DNA from 3 places in the Buttiauxella sp. WJP83 genome. Region 1 is predicted to be linked to each of the others. Evidence: predicted binding sites of a transcription regulator. Region 1 holds the regulator's gene; each other region holds the start of a gene.

Evidence for each region. The regulator LexA, encoded in region 1, represses DNA repair genes until DNA is damaged. The targets are predictions, from matches to a motif close to TNCTGTATGTACATACAGNA.
Region 2: sbmC (DNA gyrase inhibitor SbmC) is a predicted target of LexA. The motif match lies at 2,180-2,199, and genes of this name have one in related genera.
Region 3: umuD (translesion error-prone DNA polymerase V autoproteolytic subunit) is a predicted target of LexA. The motif match lies at 1,763-1,782, and genes of this name have one in related genera.

Annotation. Positions count from the first base shown of each region.
Region 1 covers NZ_CP110080.1:4,342,294-4,346,571, forward strand. Annotated here, with positions in the region: gene zur (zinc uptake transcriptional repressor Zur) at 1-172, shown strand, start outside; gene OH773_RS20070 (CsbD family protein) at 261-470, opposite strand; gene dinF (MATE family efflux transporter DinF) at 614-1,945, opposite strand; gene lexA (transcriptional repressor LexA) at 2,087-2,695, opposite strand; gene OH773_RS20085 (diacylglycerol kinase) at 2,804-3,172, opposite strand; gene plsB (glycerol-3-phosphate 1-O-acyltransferase PlsB) at 3,358-4,278, shown strand, end outside.
Region 2 covers NZ_CP110080.1:1,650,200-1,654,477, reverse strand. Annotated here, with positions in the region: gene OH773_RS07645 (DUF496 family protein) at 1-295, opposite strand, end outside; gene OH773_RS07640 (FUSC family protein) at 536-1,594, opposite strand; gene sbmC (DNA gyrase inhibitor SbmC) at 1,684-2,154, opposite strand; gene dacD (serine-type D-Ala-D-Ala carboxypeptidase DacD) at 2,392-3,558, opposite strand; gene sbcB (exodeoxyribonuclease I) at 3,835-4,278, shown strand, end outside.
Region 3 covers NZ_CP110081.1:32,503-36,780, forward strand. Annotated here, with positions in the region: gene OH773_RS21910 (hypothetical protein) at 1-22, shown strand, start outside; gene umuC (translesion error-prone DNA polymerase V subunit UmuC) at 48-1,316, opposite strand; gene umuD (translesion error-prone DNA polymerase V autoproteolytic subunit) at 1,328-1,747, opposite strand; gene OH773_RS21925 (hypothetical protein) at 1,886-2,299, opposite strand; gene OH773_RS21930 (hypothetical protein) at 2,483-3,004, shown strand; gene OH773_RS21935 (hypothetical protein) at 3,158-3,724, opposite strand; gene OH773_RS21940 (hypothetical protein) at 3,951-4,278, shown strand, end outside.

The DNA.
Region 1 (4,278 bases):
AGACGTTGAAGATATCATGCATCAATTGGCTGCCCAGTTAGGATTTGCTCTGCATCATAATGTCATTGAGGCGCATGGTTTATGCAGCGCTTGCGCAGAAGTTGAAGCCTGCAACCATCCCGAAGCATGCGGGCATGACCACACTATTCAGTCGAAGAAAAAATCACGCTAATACGAATTTAGAAGATTAGACTGGGGAAGAATCGGTACTTCCATGTACCAGGGCAGATTTAGAGAGTTAACACATCTGAGGGATGAGATTACCAGCGGTAATCGTTACGTTTTTCCCAATCAACGACTTCTTTCTCTGCCTGTTCTTGGGCGTATCCATAGCGTTCCTGGATTTTACCGACTAGCTGATCGCGCTTCCCTTCGATGACGGTCATGTCGTCATCCGTCAGTTTGCCCCATTTTTCTTTCACTGTGCCTTTGAACTGTTTCCAGTTACCGCCGATTTCGTCTTTATTCATAATAGTCTCCTCAACGTTCGCTAAAAAACTGCTAAAAGTTAACAACGTCCGAGTGCTGCCGTTTGGCTAAAACCACTCTTATCTGCTGGACGTGATAACAATTGTAGTTAAGGATGCGGCAGTGGCGGAAAAACTAAGAATCTTTAACCATGCACGTGTTCAAACCAGGTGTTGTGACGCCAATGACGACGCCAGATCCACCCCAATGACAAACCTCGTAGTGCAAGAAACACCGCCAGCGAAAGCCATAACCCATGGTTGCCCAACCAGGGCACGGTGAACAAGGTTAATCCAAAGCCAAGAGCCGCAACGGCCATACTGTTTCGCATTTCTGCACCACGTGTTGCGCCAATAAACATGCCATCAAGCAAATAGCACCAGACGCCCACCACCGGTAAAACTATCTGCCAATGCAAATAGCGATCGGCCTGGCGCTGCAATTCAGGGATTGATGTCAGGAGCGAAACAATGTTCTCGCCAAACAGTGCATACACTATGGCAAAAGCTAACGCGACCAATCCCGCCTGGCGACAGGCTGCTCCCCACACCTCCAGCAATTGGCCTCGATTTTTCGCACCAAATGCCTGCCCCGAATGGGCTTCAACAGCGTAAGCAAACCCATCAAGCGCATAGGCGGTGAAGGTCAGCAACGTCATCAGCACCGCGTTTACCGCAACGATTTCGCTGCCTAACCGTGCGCCAAAAATCGTCACTGATGCGAAACACACCTGCAGCAACAGCGAGCGCAACATAATGTCCCGGTTAAGCGCCAGTAAACGCCGAACGTTTCCGCGCCAGGCTTTCATCAGCATCTCTACGCTGATTCCACGCAGGCCCATCACCTTTTTCACCATCAGCAACCCGATGATAAATGTCGCATATTCCGCAGTGACCGTCGCTAACGCCGCCCCCTGCACATTCATGTGCAACCCCATCACCAGCCACACATCCAGCACGATATTCAGCACGTTTCCGACGACCAGTAAGATAACCGGTGCACGCGCATACTGAACGCCTAACAGCCAACCAAGTAAGACCAGGTTAGCCAGTGAAGCCGGGGCGCTTAGCCAGCGGATCTCAAGAAAACGCTGTGCCTGCCAGAGCACATCCTGGTTACCGCCAACAATATGTAATGCCAGTGAAATGAGGGGATCGCGCAGCGCGATAATCACAACGCCTGCGCCCAGCGCCAGCAATAAAGGCTGTACCAGTGCACGAGCTAACGCCGAGGGATTATTTGCGCCAAACGCTTGAGCGGTTAAGCCCGTGGTACTCATGCGCAGGAATAGCAAAAGCATGAACAGGAAACTGGTTGCCGTAGCGCCAATAGCGACTCCGCCAAGATAGACAGGGCTGTCCAGATGACCAATGACTGCCGTATCGACCAGACCCAGCAAGGGGACGGTGATGTTGGAGAAGATCATGGGTAAGGCGAGGCGCCAGAGTACTTTGTCAGCCGTTGAGAAAAATCGCATTCCACCCTTCATACTTCAAGCCGCATCTTTGTTGGCCGCGTTCACTCACCCGAATCACTTACTCAAGTAAGCTCATCGGGACTCGTTTTCTCGCCGCCTCAATGCAACTTGAATTATTTGGGTTTTCAGTTTTAAGAAACTTTACAGCCAGTTGCCGTTGCGAATCACCCCAACCGCCAACCCTTCAATGGAGAAGTTATGTTCGCGCAGGTCAACCACAATAGGTTCAAACTCGCTATTTTCTGGAAGAAGATGAACAACGTTGCCCTGCTGTTTTAAGCGCTTAACGGTAACTTCATCATCAATACGCGCAACCACAACCTGGCCGTTACGCACATCCTGAGTTTTATGCACCGCGAGCAGATCACCGTCCATAATACCGATGTCTTTCATAGACATACCGCTGACGCGCAGCAAGAAATCGGCATTAGGTTTAAACAGCGATGGATCAACCTGGTAATGGCCTTCGATATGCTGCTGAGCCAAGAGTGGCTCACCTGCAGCAACACGCCCAACCAGCGGAATACCGGTAACTTCTTCCACCAGCAAGCGGATACCGCGCGACGCACCAGAGACAATCTCAATGACGCCTTTACGAGCCAGTGCTTTTAGGTGCTCTTCAGCGGCGTTTGGAGAACGGAACCCCAGACGTTGAGCAATCTCGGCACGAGTCGGTGGCATGCCGGTCTGGCTGATATGATCCCGAATAAGATCAAACACCTCTTGCTGCCTGGTAGTTAACGCTTTCATTCCGCCCCCTGGGTGTTTATACAGTTATGCTGTGAGTATATACAGTCAAAGGCGAATTTGGAACCACAAATTAAGCAAAAAACCAGCCACTTAACTATTCTGGAAAGATCATCGCAAATGCTGCCAAAGCAGTGTGACCCAGGTAATCACTGCGAGGATAATGGCGATTAACACAGCAGCTGATCCCATGTCCTTGGCGCGTCCTGAAAGCTCGTGATAATCCGTACCCACGCGGTCAACAAGGGATTCAATCGCACTGTTGAGGATCTCGACAATCATAACCAGCACGACAGAACCAATCAGTAGAATACGGGTGATGGGGTCGATATCTAAATAACAGGCAATGGCAATAGCGATTACGGCACAAACGCCTTCCTGACGGAACGCAGCTTCGTTGATCCAGGCTGCTTTGAGCCCTTTCCATGAATAGCCAGCGGCTTTGATGATACGGGTAAATCCGGTGACGTTACTCGCCATTTTTGGAAACCTTTTCAAATTATTTGCGTCAATACTTATCTATACCCGTCATTCTTCAAATTGCTGCCAACACGGCTACAACTTGAAGAATGACGGGTATAAAGCGCAACGCCACAGAAATCTGAGTGAGATTCTGATATTCTTGCGGCGAAATTGCATTATTAACCTGAGGCTTTACATCGTTTATGTCAGGCTGGCCAAGAATCTACTACAAATTACTTAATTTACCATTAGGCGTTCTGGTAAAAAGCAAGTCCATTCCGGCAGATCCACAAGCCGAACTGGGCTTAGATCCCACACGCCCGATAATGTACGTGCTGCCGTATAACTCTAAGGCGGACTTATTAACGCTGCGCGCACAATGTCTCGCGCATGGCTTACCCGATCCGCTTCAGCCGTTAGAGATTGATGGAGCGGTACTCCCGCGTTACGTCTTTATCCACGGCGGCCCGCGCGTATTCACGTATTACACGCCGAAAGAAGAGTCGATCAAGTTGTTCCATGATTACCTCGACTTGCACCGCAGCAATCCAAATCTGGATGTGCAGATGGTGCCGGTCTCGGTGATGTTTGGCCGCTCTCCGGGTCGCGAAAAAGGCGAAGTTAATCCGCCATTAAAGATGCTGAACGGCATCCAGAAATTTTTCGCCGTTACCTGGCTTGGTCGCGACAGTTTCGTGCGTTTTTCGCCACCCGTCTCTCTACGCCACATGGCCACCGAGCACGGTACGGATAAAAAGATCGCTCAGAAATTGGCTCGCGTTGCGCGTATGCACTTTGCTCGCCAGCGTTTAGCGACCATCGGGCCGCGTTTGCCGGTACGTCAGGATCTGTTTAATAAACTTCTGGCATCGAAAGCTATCGCTCGCGCCGTCGAAGATGAAGCACGCAGCAAGAAAATCTCCCATGAAAAAGCACAGCAAAACGCTGTGGCGCTGATGGAAGAGATTGCCGCCAACTTCTCTTATGAAGCGATTCGAGTGAGCGACCGCGTGCTCAGTCTGACGTGGAACCGCTTGTACCAGGGGATAAACGTTCATAATGCAGAACGCGTGCGCCAGTTGGCTCACGATGGTCATGAGATTGTTTATGTCCCTTGCCATCGC
Region 2 (4,278 bases), 2.0 Mb from region 1:
CTTTAAGTTTTTTGGAAATTTCACGACGTTCTTTAGAGAGCTCTGCGTTTTTGATGATGTAGTCATCAACACGGTCTTCATAGTCAGTTTTCATGCTGGCGATGATGCCCTGAATTGCTTCGATGCTCATTCCCGGCTTGATGTAGTCGCTCAGGTTATCAAGCAGCAGAACACGTTTTGAGTTATCACGGATCTTTTTCTGAACGTCCTGGATTTCACGCTGCAGTTTGTTTTTGCGACGGAACAGACGCACGAACTCAAGCACGTCCTGGAAAGATGGTTTGGTTGGTTCCATTTTTATACCCCTGCTAATTTCATACTCGGATTCGTTAAGACAGCCGCCATCAGATTACTTTAATGGTAGCGGCGGCCGCTGACAATTCTTTTACCCCATCATACTTGGGGATGCTCCGTACGACTTCAAGCTGCGTGATACAAGGCGACAACCCGAACAGTACAGGCGATTAGTCTATTTCGCTATCTTAACCTCAAAAGCTGCTGAATCGAAACCAGCAATTCACCTCAGGTTAAGCAATTATTTACGTAACGCGCGGCAGATCAACTGCGAAAGCAATTCTAGTTGACGAGCAAGCTCCAGACTCAACCAGACGTAGCCATGAATCGGCGTTTCCTGAAGTTTCCCATTTTGGCCATTTTGCATCAGCTCGTGCAGTTCACTGACGATTTCACTCAGTTTTTCATTGTTTGCCGATATTGGCGACGGGTTGCCATCGTGTAACGCCCGAGCGATAGCGGCAAGCGTGCCCTGCGTCATTTGTTGCGTTTCGCGCAAAGTGTGCGCATTAATCATCAGAAAATGGCTTTCCCTCGATGCCCAATAAGCGTTGACCTGCAGCTCGAGCGTGCACACCATATTGCGACTAACCGTTTGAATCGCCTCTAAAATCGACTTTTGAATGTGCGTCTCTTTACTGCTCGGGCCAATCAGCGCCCGCATTCTCACCACATCGCCAAGCACCTTCTGTAAGTGTTTTTCCAGGCGCGGGCGCTCTAATAAGTTAGGTGAAAATCCGGCGTTGTAAACCCGACCAAAGGCGGTAACGAAGTTCGCCATTTGTATACGCCAGTGGATAAAGGCGCGCTGAGGATAAATGCTGGTAAAGAGCATGGCCAGCAGTGAGCCAAAGATAACGTCGCCGCTACGCCAAAGGGCAATCTCCATATCCCCCGCTGGAGCCCCGACCACGACGGCAAGAGTGATTCCAATCAGCAGCGCCTGGTACGGGCGTTTCCCCAAAGCCAGATAACCACAGATAAACATGGCGATGGCACACCAGACCAACATCAGCGGGAGCGAAAACAGTTCAAGTTTCAGCGCCACAAGCCCCATGGCAGCACCGCAAATTGTTCCCCCAATACGCTCAAAGGCGCGAGGCACGACGTTACCCCAGAAAGAGATCGGCCCCATCACAACCACGAGTGTGATTAGCGGCCACGTCCCTTCGGGCACTTTTAGAAGATGAACAATCAAAAATGTGAGAACAAATGCCAGCGCGATACGGATACCATGCACTGTACGGTAGTTGCGGTAAATGCGGATCTCAAATGGGCTTAGTGATTTATCTGGACGCACACTCAGCTCCCCTGGAAATAAAAACGGGATTGTACCTGTTTTTTTTGAGCGGACATCACAAAGTTAGGGGGCGTATGCCCCCTTTAGCATCAGACTTGATCTGCCACCGGAATATACATGTCTATTTCCCACACGCCACTTTCTGAGCCGTCGTTCAGATAGTGTTCAAAGCAGGGTTTACCGGTTATCTGGTAGCTATTATTGGCAAGAACGCTGTCAAAAAAGAGATTCCACGGTTTCGCAAAATCGCCGTCGTCAACGCGGGCACGAGCCACCGCATACTGCCCCCCCTGGATGCCGGTGACGATGACGCCTTCGCTGTTATCCGGCACGGTAAAGTTTTCACTCACCGAGACAACGGTGTCGCAACGCAATTTCTCTGCAGGCACTAAATCGGGATTGTCGTAATAAACCGCCAGCCACTCTTCACCAACGATTTTGTGGGTTTTTACCCACAGGGCAAGTTGTTCAAAACCTTGATGAACCGTTTGCTCCCACGGCCCAACCATATGAAAACCGGCAACTTTACGCTCGTGGACATGTTGTACGTTAAATTCCATATGACCTCCTGACCTGATTAAAAAATACTGTATGTTTATACACCACTCTAGTGCAGGGAAACAATCCTTTGTCAGGGTGATGTGGTTACTTTGCGAGCATGATCGCTTTTCGCAAAACTTCCGACCGTTTAGTCATCGTTGGTTGAGCGCCGTCGTAAAGCATCGTTGTAGAGCATAGTACAGCCAATAAAAACGGGCCGACATTCCTGCCGGCCCGTTGTGTACGCGTGTGATGAATTACAATTTGTGGCTGATATAGTCACCCAGGCGCGACCAGGTACTGCCCTTTTTGACGTCAGTTAGCGTCACCAATGGCCAGTGCGCAATGAGCTTGTCGCGATCAAAGAGCTCGATTTCACCCACATGTTGGTTGGCAGTAATTGGCGCTTCAATCTCCTGATTATCAAGAATATATTTGGCTTTAATGTTCGGGACTTCAGACTTTGGAAGGGCCAAATAAACATCCTGATTGGTCCCGACTTCGATCTGCTTTTTATCGCCATACCAGATAGCTTCAGTACCAATTTTTTTGCCTTTATGCAGAACCTGCACGGTATCGAAGTTATCCTGGCCCCAGTGCAGCAGTTTGCGCGCCTGATCTTCGCGTCCTTTTGGACTTTCCGCGCCCATCACCACGGCAATCAAACGGCGCTCGCCGACGACGCTCGAGGCGATAAGGTTAAAGCCAGCACTCGCGGTGTGGCCGGTTTTCAGCCCATCCACATTCAGCCCTTTGTCCCACAACAAGCCATTACGGTTTTGTTGCGTGATGCCGTTCCAGGTGAGGCTGCGCTCGCTGTACATATGATAAAAATCAGGTTCACCGTGGATTATCGCTCGGGAAAGTACAGCAAGATCATAAGCGGTGCTGTGCTGGCCTGGGGCATCCAGGCCATGAACCGTTTCGAAATGGGTGTCGCGCAGGTGGAGTTGTTGCACGTATTTATTCATCATTGCCACAAATTGCGGCTGCCCACCGGCCACATAATCGGCAAGCGCAACACAGGCATCATTTCCGGAGTCAATAATCAGCCCGCGGCTCAAGTCATGCACGGTCAGTCGGTCGCCCGCTTTCAGGAACATCAGCGACGAGCCATCAAATACCGGATTGCCTTTTGCCCAGGCATCCTTACCGACGGTCACCATATCGTTTGCCGAGATCCGGCCGCTATCAATCGCACGATCGACCACGTAGCCGGTCATCAGTTTGGTCAGACTCGCTGGATTGCGTCGTACATGCTCATTTTCAGCAGCCAGAATTTGCCCGGTTGTGTAATCCATCAATACCCATGAGCCCGCCTGAATTTGTGGTGGAGGTGGCGCATTAACAAAGGTGTCGTCGGCAAAAGCGGAGTGAACAGAAAATGACAGCAAGGTACAAACAGCAAACAGACGGATCTTCAACGATATATCCTCGGTAACAATTAATTCAGCCGCCTCTTTTACTGCAGTTTGTGACTTTTTTCGCAATTAAATTGCAAAAAGATATGAATGCGATCACTCGCATACCGTTGACGAATACGTTATTCCGTCGTTACGGAGACTTCTTGCAAGGCTGTTAATGGTTTACCATTGGCTTATGCAACACCCGACAGCAATGATTGATACATGGAGAGGGTTTTAGTGGGATTTCAGTTTAATAACAGCATGTTAAACAACACTCAAGGGCGGAAGTAAACCGTGGACAATACAACGCAACAACCGACCTTCCTTTTTCATGACTATGAAACTTTCGGTAAAAGCCCGTCACTCGACCGCCCTGCGCAATTCGCCGCCATTCGCACTGATTCAGAATTTAACGTCATTGGCGAACCGGAAGTCTTTTACTGCAAACCGGCGGATGACTATCTGCCTCAGCCTGAAGCGGTAATGATTACCGGTATTACGCCGCAAATAGCCCTGGCGCGTGGCGTTAATGAAGCGGATTTCGCAAAGCGCATCCATTCAATTTTTACCCTGCCGAAAACGTGTGTTGTCGGCTACAACAATGTGCGTTTCGATGACGAAGTGACGCGCAATATTTTCTATCGTAACTTTTATGATCCGTATGGCTGGAGCTGGCAGAACGATAACTCGCGCTGGGATTTGCTTGATGTCATGCGCGCCTGCTATGCGCTTCGACCG
Region 3 (4,278 bases), on a different replicon from region 1:
TACAGGTGATGGCGGCGGCTGACAGCTGATCACACAAGGATTGCCCGTTACTTAATCACGGCAACGGGTAATTCCTTCCAGTTGGTTGTATACGATGGAGACAGCATTTCCCGCTTCATCTTCCAGCCCTTATTGATGCCCTGACCAGCGAACCATAGATTCCCAATCCCGCTGTTGTTTACCCGGTCGATAACACTCATTAACGCGGCGCTATTCGCTCGTGGCGGCGTCTCATCAAACAAATCAATCTGTCCGGCGCCAGGGGAAAAGTCGTTAAGCATGATGCCTGCCTTCTGATAGCGAAAACCATCACGCCATATCGAATCCAGCCCACGAACGGCAGCTGCAATGATATCCCGCGTATCCTGCGTGGGTGTCATCAGGCGATTACCGGCGCTATTGCTGTAGTACGGATCATTAGAGAATGGGCTAGTGCGTACAAACACGGTGATGTGTCGGCAGTACCGGCGCTCTTCCCGCAACTTTTCCGCGGCTCTTTCGGCGTACTGGCAAATCGCTTCGTGCATTGCCTGTTTTGAGGTGATCCGCTCGCCAAAACTTCGACTGCAAATGATTTGCTCCTTTGCGGGCAGTGCATCAATGGATATGCAGGGTATACCATTCAGCTCTCGCACGGTGCGCTCCATGACTACACCAAAGGTTTTGCGGATCAGGTAAAGGCTTGCGTCAGCGAGCTGGAGCGCCGTTTTGATGCCTAACGCGTCCAATTTGGCACTGGTTTTACGGCCCACACCCCATACTTCAGACGTCGGCAGCAGGCTCATTAACTTGCGTTGCCGATGCCGTTCAGTGAGAACTACTACACCTCTGGTGGCGGGCCACGTTTTGGCGGCATGGTTGGCGAGCTTTGCCAGTGTTCGTGTCTGCGCAAGGCCAATGCCACACATCAGCCCGGTATGCTGGTAAACAGTATCTTTCACTCTGCGACCGTAGCTCTCATAGCTCTCATAGCTTTCGCTTGTCTCGATGCCGTCGACCGTCAGGAAGGCTTCGTCAATGCTATAAATTTCTGTTTTTACTGAGATACTTTCCAGTGTGGCAAACACTCTTGCGCTCATTTCACCGTACAGTGCGTAGTTACTACTGAATACCGCTACGTTGTGACGACGCACCAACTCTTTGACCTGGAAGTAGGGCGCACCGCGCTTGATGCCCAGCGCCTTAGCAGGCTTGTTAAGCGCCACACACGCACCGTCGTTGTTCGAAAGGACCAAAATGGGCCTGCCCTTCAAATCAGGTCGGAAAAGCTGCTCACAGCTCGCATACATCGAATTTACATCGCACAGAAGGAACACAGCGCCCCCCCCTAAATGAAGCCGTGGACGCTGTGAGTCACCACGCCGAATATCTCCAGCTCGTCTGGGTTGATATAAATCGGGCTATAGGCGGGATTCATTGGCATTAAGCAAAGGCGAGGGTGCAGGCAGAGCTTCTTGACGGTAAATTCTCCCTCAACACTGGCGATAACAATACTGCCGTGTTCCGGCTTCCAGGCGCGGTCTACCACAAGCAAATCCCCCGACTGAATACCGCACTCGATCATCGACTCACCCGACGCCCGAACGTAGTAGGTTGCTGATGGATGTCGAATGCAGTACTCATTCAGGTCAAGAGTAGACTCGATGTAGTCCTGCGCAGGGCTAGGAAAACCAGCAGGGCAAGAGTCAGAAAACAACGGGATAGGTAGCTTTGTTGTCGGATCGTGGATGAGGATTTCAAGTGTCATGATGGTGCGCCAAAATACTGTAATTATATACAGCATAGCAGCGGTAGCGATTAGCAACAACCGCCAGGCATACCATCAATGCTACGCGCCACGGCGCTTTGGCGGTGGAAACTACAGCAAGTTATTGACGATATAGGCTTACTTTGAGGGACGTTTGCGGTCTTCAGGAATCGTATGATACAGAATATGCTCTTCCGTACTACCACCGCCACCGGGTAGGAGTTTTTTGATGATAGAGCTGTAGGTTACCGGCTTTTGGATAGCAACCACGAAGCCTAAAATAAGCCCAACCGTTGCAAATAAAATCCCCGGTGAGGCGTTAGTCATTTTCGCCCCGATTGAATTTGGAAATTCCACTGCCCAGTTAAACGAACCTTGTAGCCCGGCAAAGGTCATGATTGCGCCGATAATAATCGCAAGAGCAGCGATCCCTAACAGCATCCGTCTCAGCCCGTAGACGTGCATCATCTGCAGCTCATGTGATCGCAATGTTGCAAGCTTAAATTCAAGCTCAAGTTTACGTTCGTCTTCGCCGCGATTGTTTGTAGCCATATTCAACTCAAATGACAGAAAGCTTTTTTTATAAACTTAGCTGACTTGCACCGGATAACACTAAGAAAAACCTATTAGACTATTTCACGGAGTACAAATATGCAGATTCTGTGAAATGTTAATAACGGGCTACTAGAATAAGGTGTTATCGGAATGTGCTTTATGACAAGAGGCTAGCTCCTGATGACACATCAAAAAACCAATTTTGAACTGGTGATGAGTACTATTCAGGTTCTGAGTGTTGTCGCTGGCGTGATCCTGAGCGTGCTCAAATACACTGATGCTCTCAATAAAGAAACAGAGGTTCGTTTAAAAGAAGCGAGTGATAGGGCAATTGAAGCTAACAGACCTTTTATTGAATTACGCCGCATAGTTTATCTGGAGGCGGTAAAGACTGCGGCGATTATTGCCATTCCAGAAGGTCGATCGACTGATGAGTTGAACAAGGCAAAACGAAGATTTCAGGAGCTTTACATAGCTGAACTCTCGATGGTTGAGGATGACAACGTGGCGAGGTCGATGGTTGCTCTGGCTCAGAACGTAGATCCAGAACTCATAAATCTCACCCCGGCACAAAATTCTGCACTCAAGCTTGCTCATGCGCTCAAGTGCGGTTACCAACATTCGAATACAGATCAAAAGTGTGAAAAAAAGAACCAGAGTGGTATGGGTACGATCAATAAATTTAGCGCAGATGACAGATAAAGCTTTGCTCCCTTGACCAGTTCCCATTTTCACTGTGGTTAAATAACACACTTAGCGTACGTTTCCGTTCCATTGGACTTCAAACCCCTTTAACAACAAACCATGAGGATCTGATAATCCAGACCGGAACACTTCTCACCTCTAACTTGCTGCCTATTTCGTGATATCAGCCGAGTCTTGCGACTTTGTGCTCGAACTTCTTGCTACATCGGTAAGAGAGGTTACTGCATCCGTCAGTCGGTTTACTGCATTAATCAGGTCCGTTATTTGAGTCGCGGTATCAGTTTTGGCAATTTCATTTGCTGACTTCACTTTGTCGGCCAAAATTATCATCAATGATGCAATATTTCGAAGACTACTGGTTTCTATCTCGTCTACTCGCAAGGTTGGCAGCCGTTCAGATCGTAGTGTGACGTCCATCGACATAGACGGTAATAGTAATGGTGTGACCTTTTGGTGTTCGACCTTTAGTTCGAGTATCTGAGAAGCATCAAACCAATCGAGACAATTCTTTTTACACACAGCGAATCGTTCGTTCTTTATATCGACAGCGATACCACCCCACCCCCTGACGAAAAGGTGGCTTTGTGGAAAGTCATTTCCAATGAAGCGAATGAATCGATTACGGCGGAAGATACCCTTTGCAAGGCTAATTATGGGCCAGAGAACAAGTGCTAATAAGATGGTTAATAAAATTGCTAAAACAGGGTCGTCTCTCATTGCCCCACCTTATCGTTTTCGAATTGCACTAGCTCACAGGAAATAATTACCTGCTCAGTGTATATGGCAAAAGTTTAGACCAGCCGGCAAGTTACCATCCTAATGATTTCATCTGATTGGCACACGCAATCTACTCAAAAGTTGTACTTCCAACCCTACATCAATAAGTAGATACATACTTATTTATTTGTAAGAATATGGGCGGAGTAGGAATTGAGGAATCTCTATGAAAGAAGACATTCAAAAATCGGTAATTGAGATGATTGATAAATCTGGCGTGGAAATCGATGAAGGAGAGCGTCAGAAGATTATCGACGAGGCTATCAGCACATCGCTGGAGCACATCGCCAAGTCAGTAAACACAGTACCTCTGATTGAAGGCTCTACGTACATGCGTGTCTGGGTTCGCTTTGGTGATTCTCCGGAACTGCCTGGCATCAAGTCAAAACGTGCAGCTCTGGTCTCCTTCATGCGCAAATCGGAAGTTGGCGAACGGGAAGTGCGTACCGCTGCGTGGTACGACGGTCGGGTTGTCTATTCGAATTTCTCAAAAT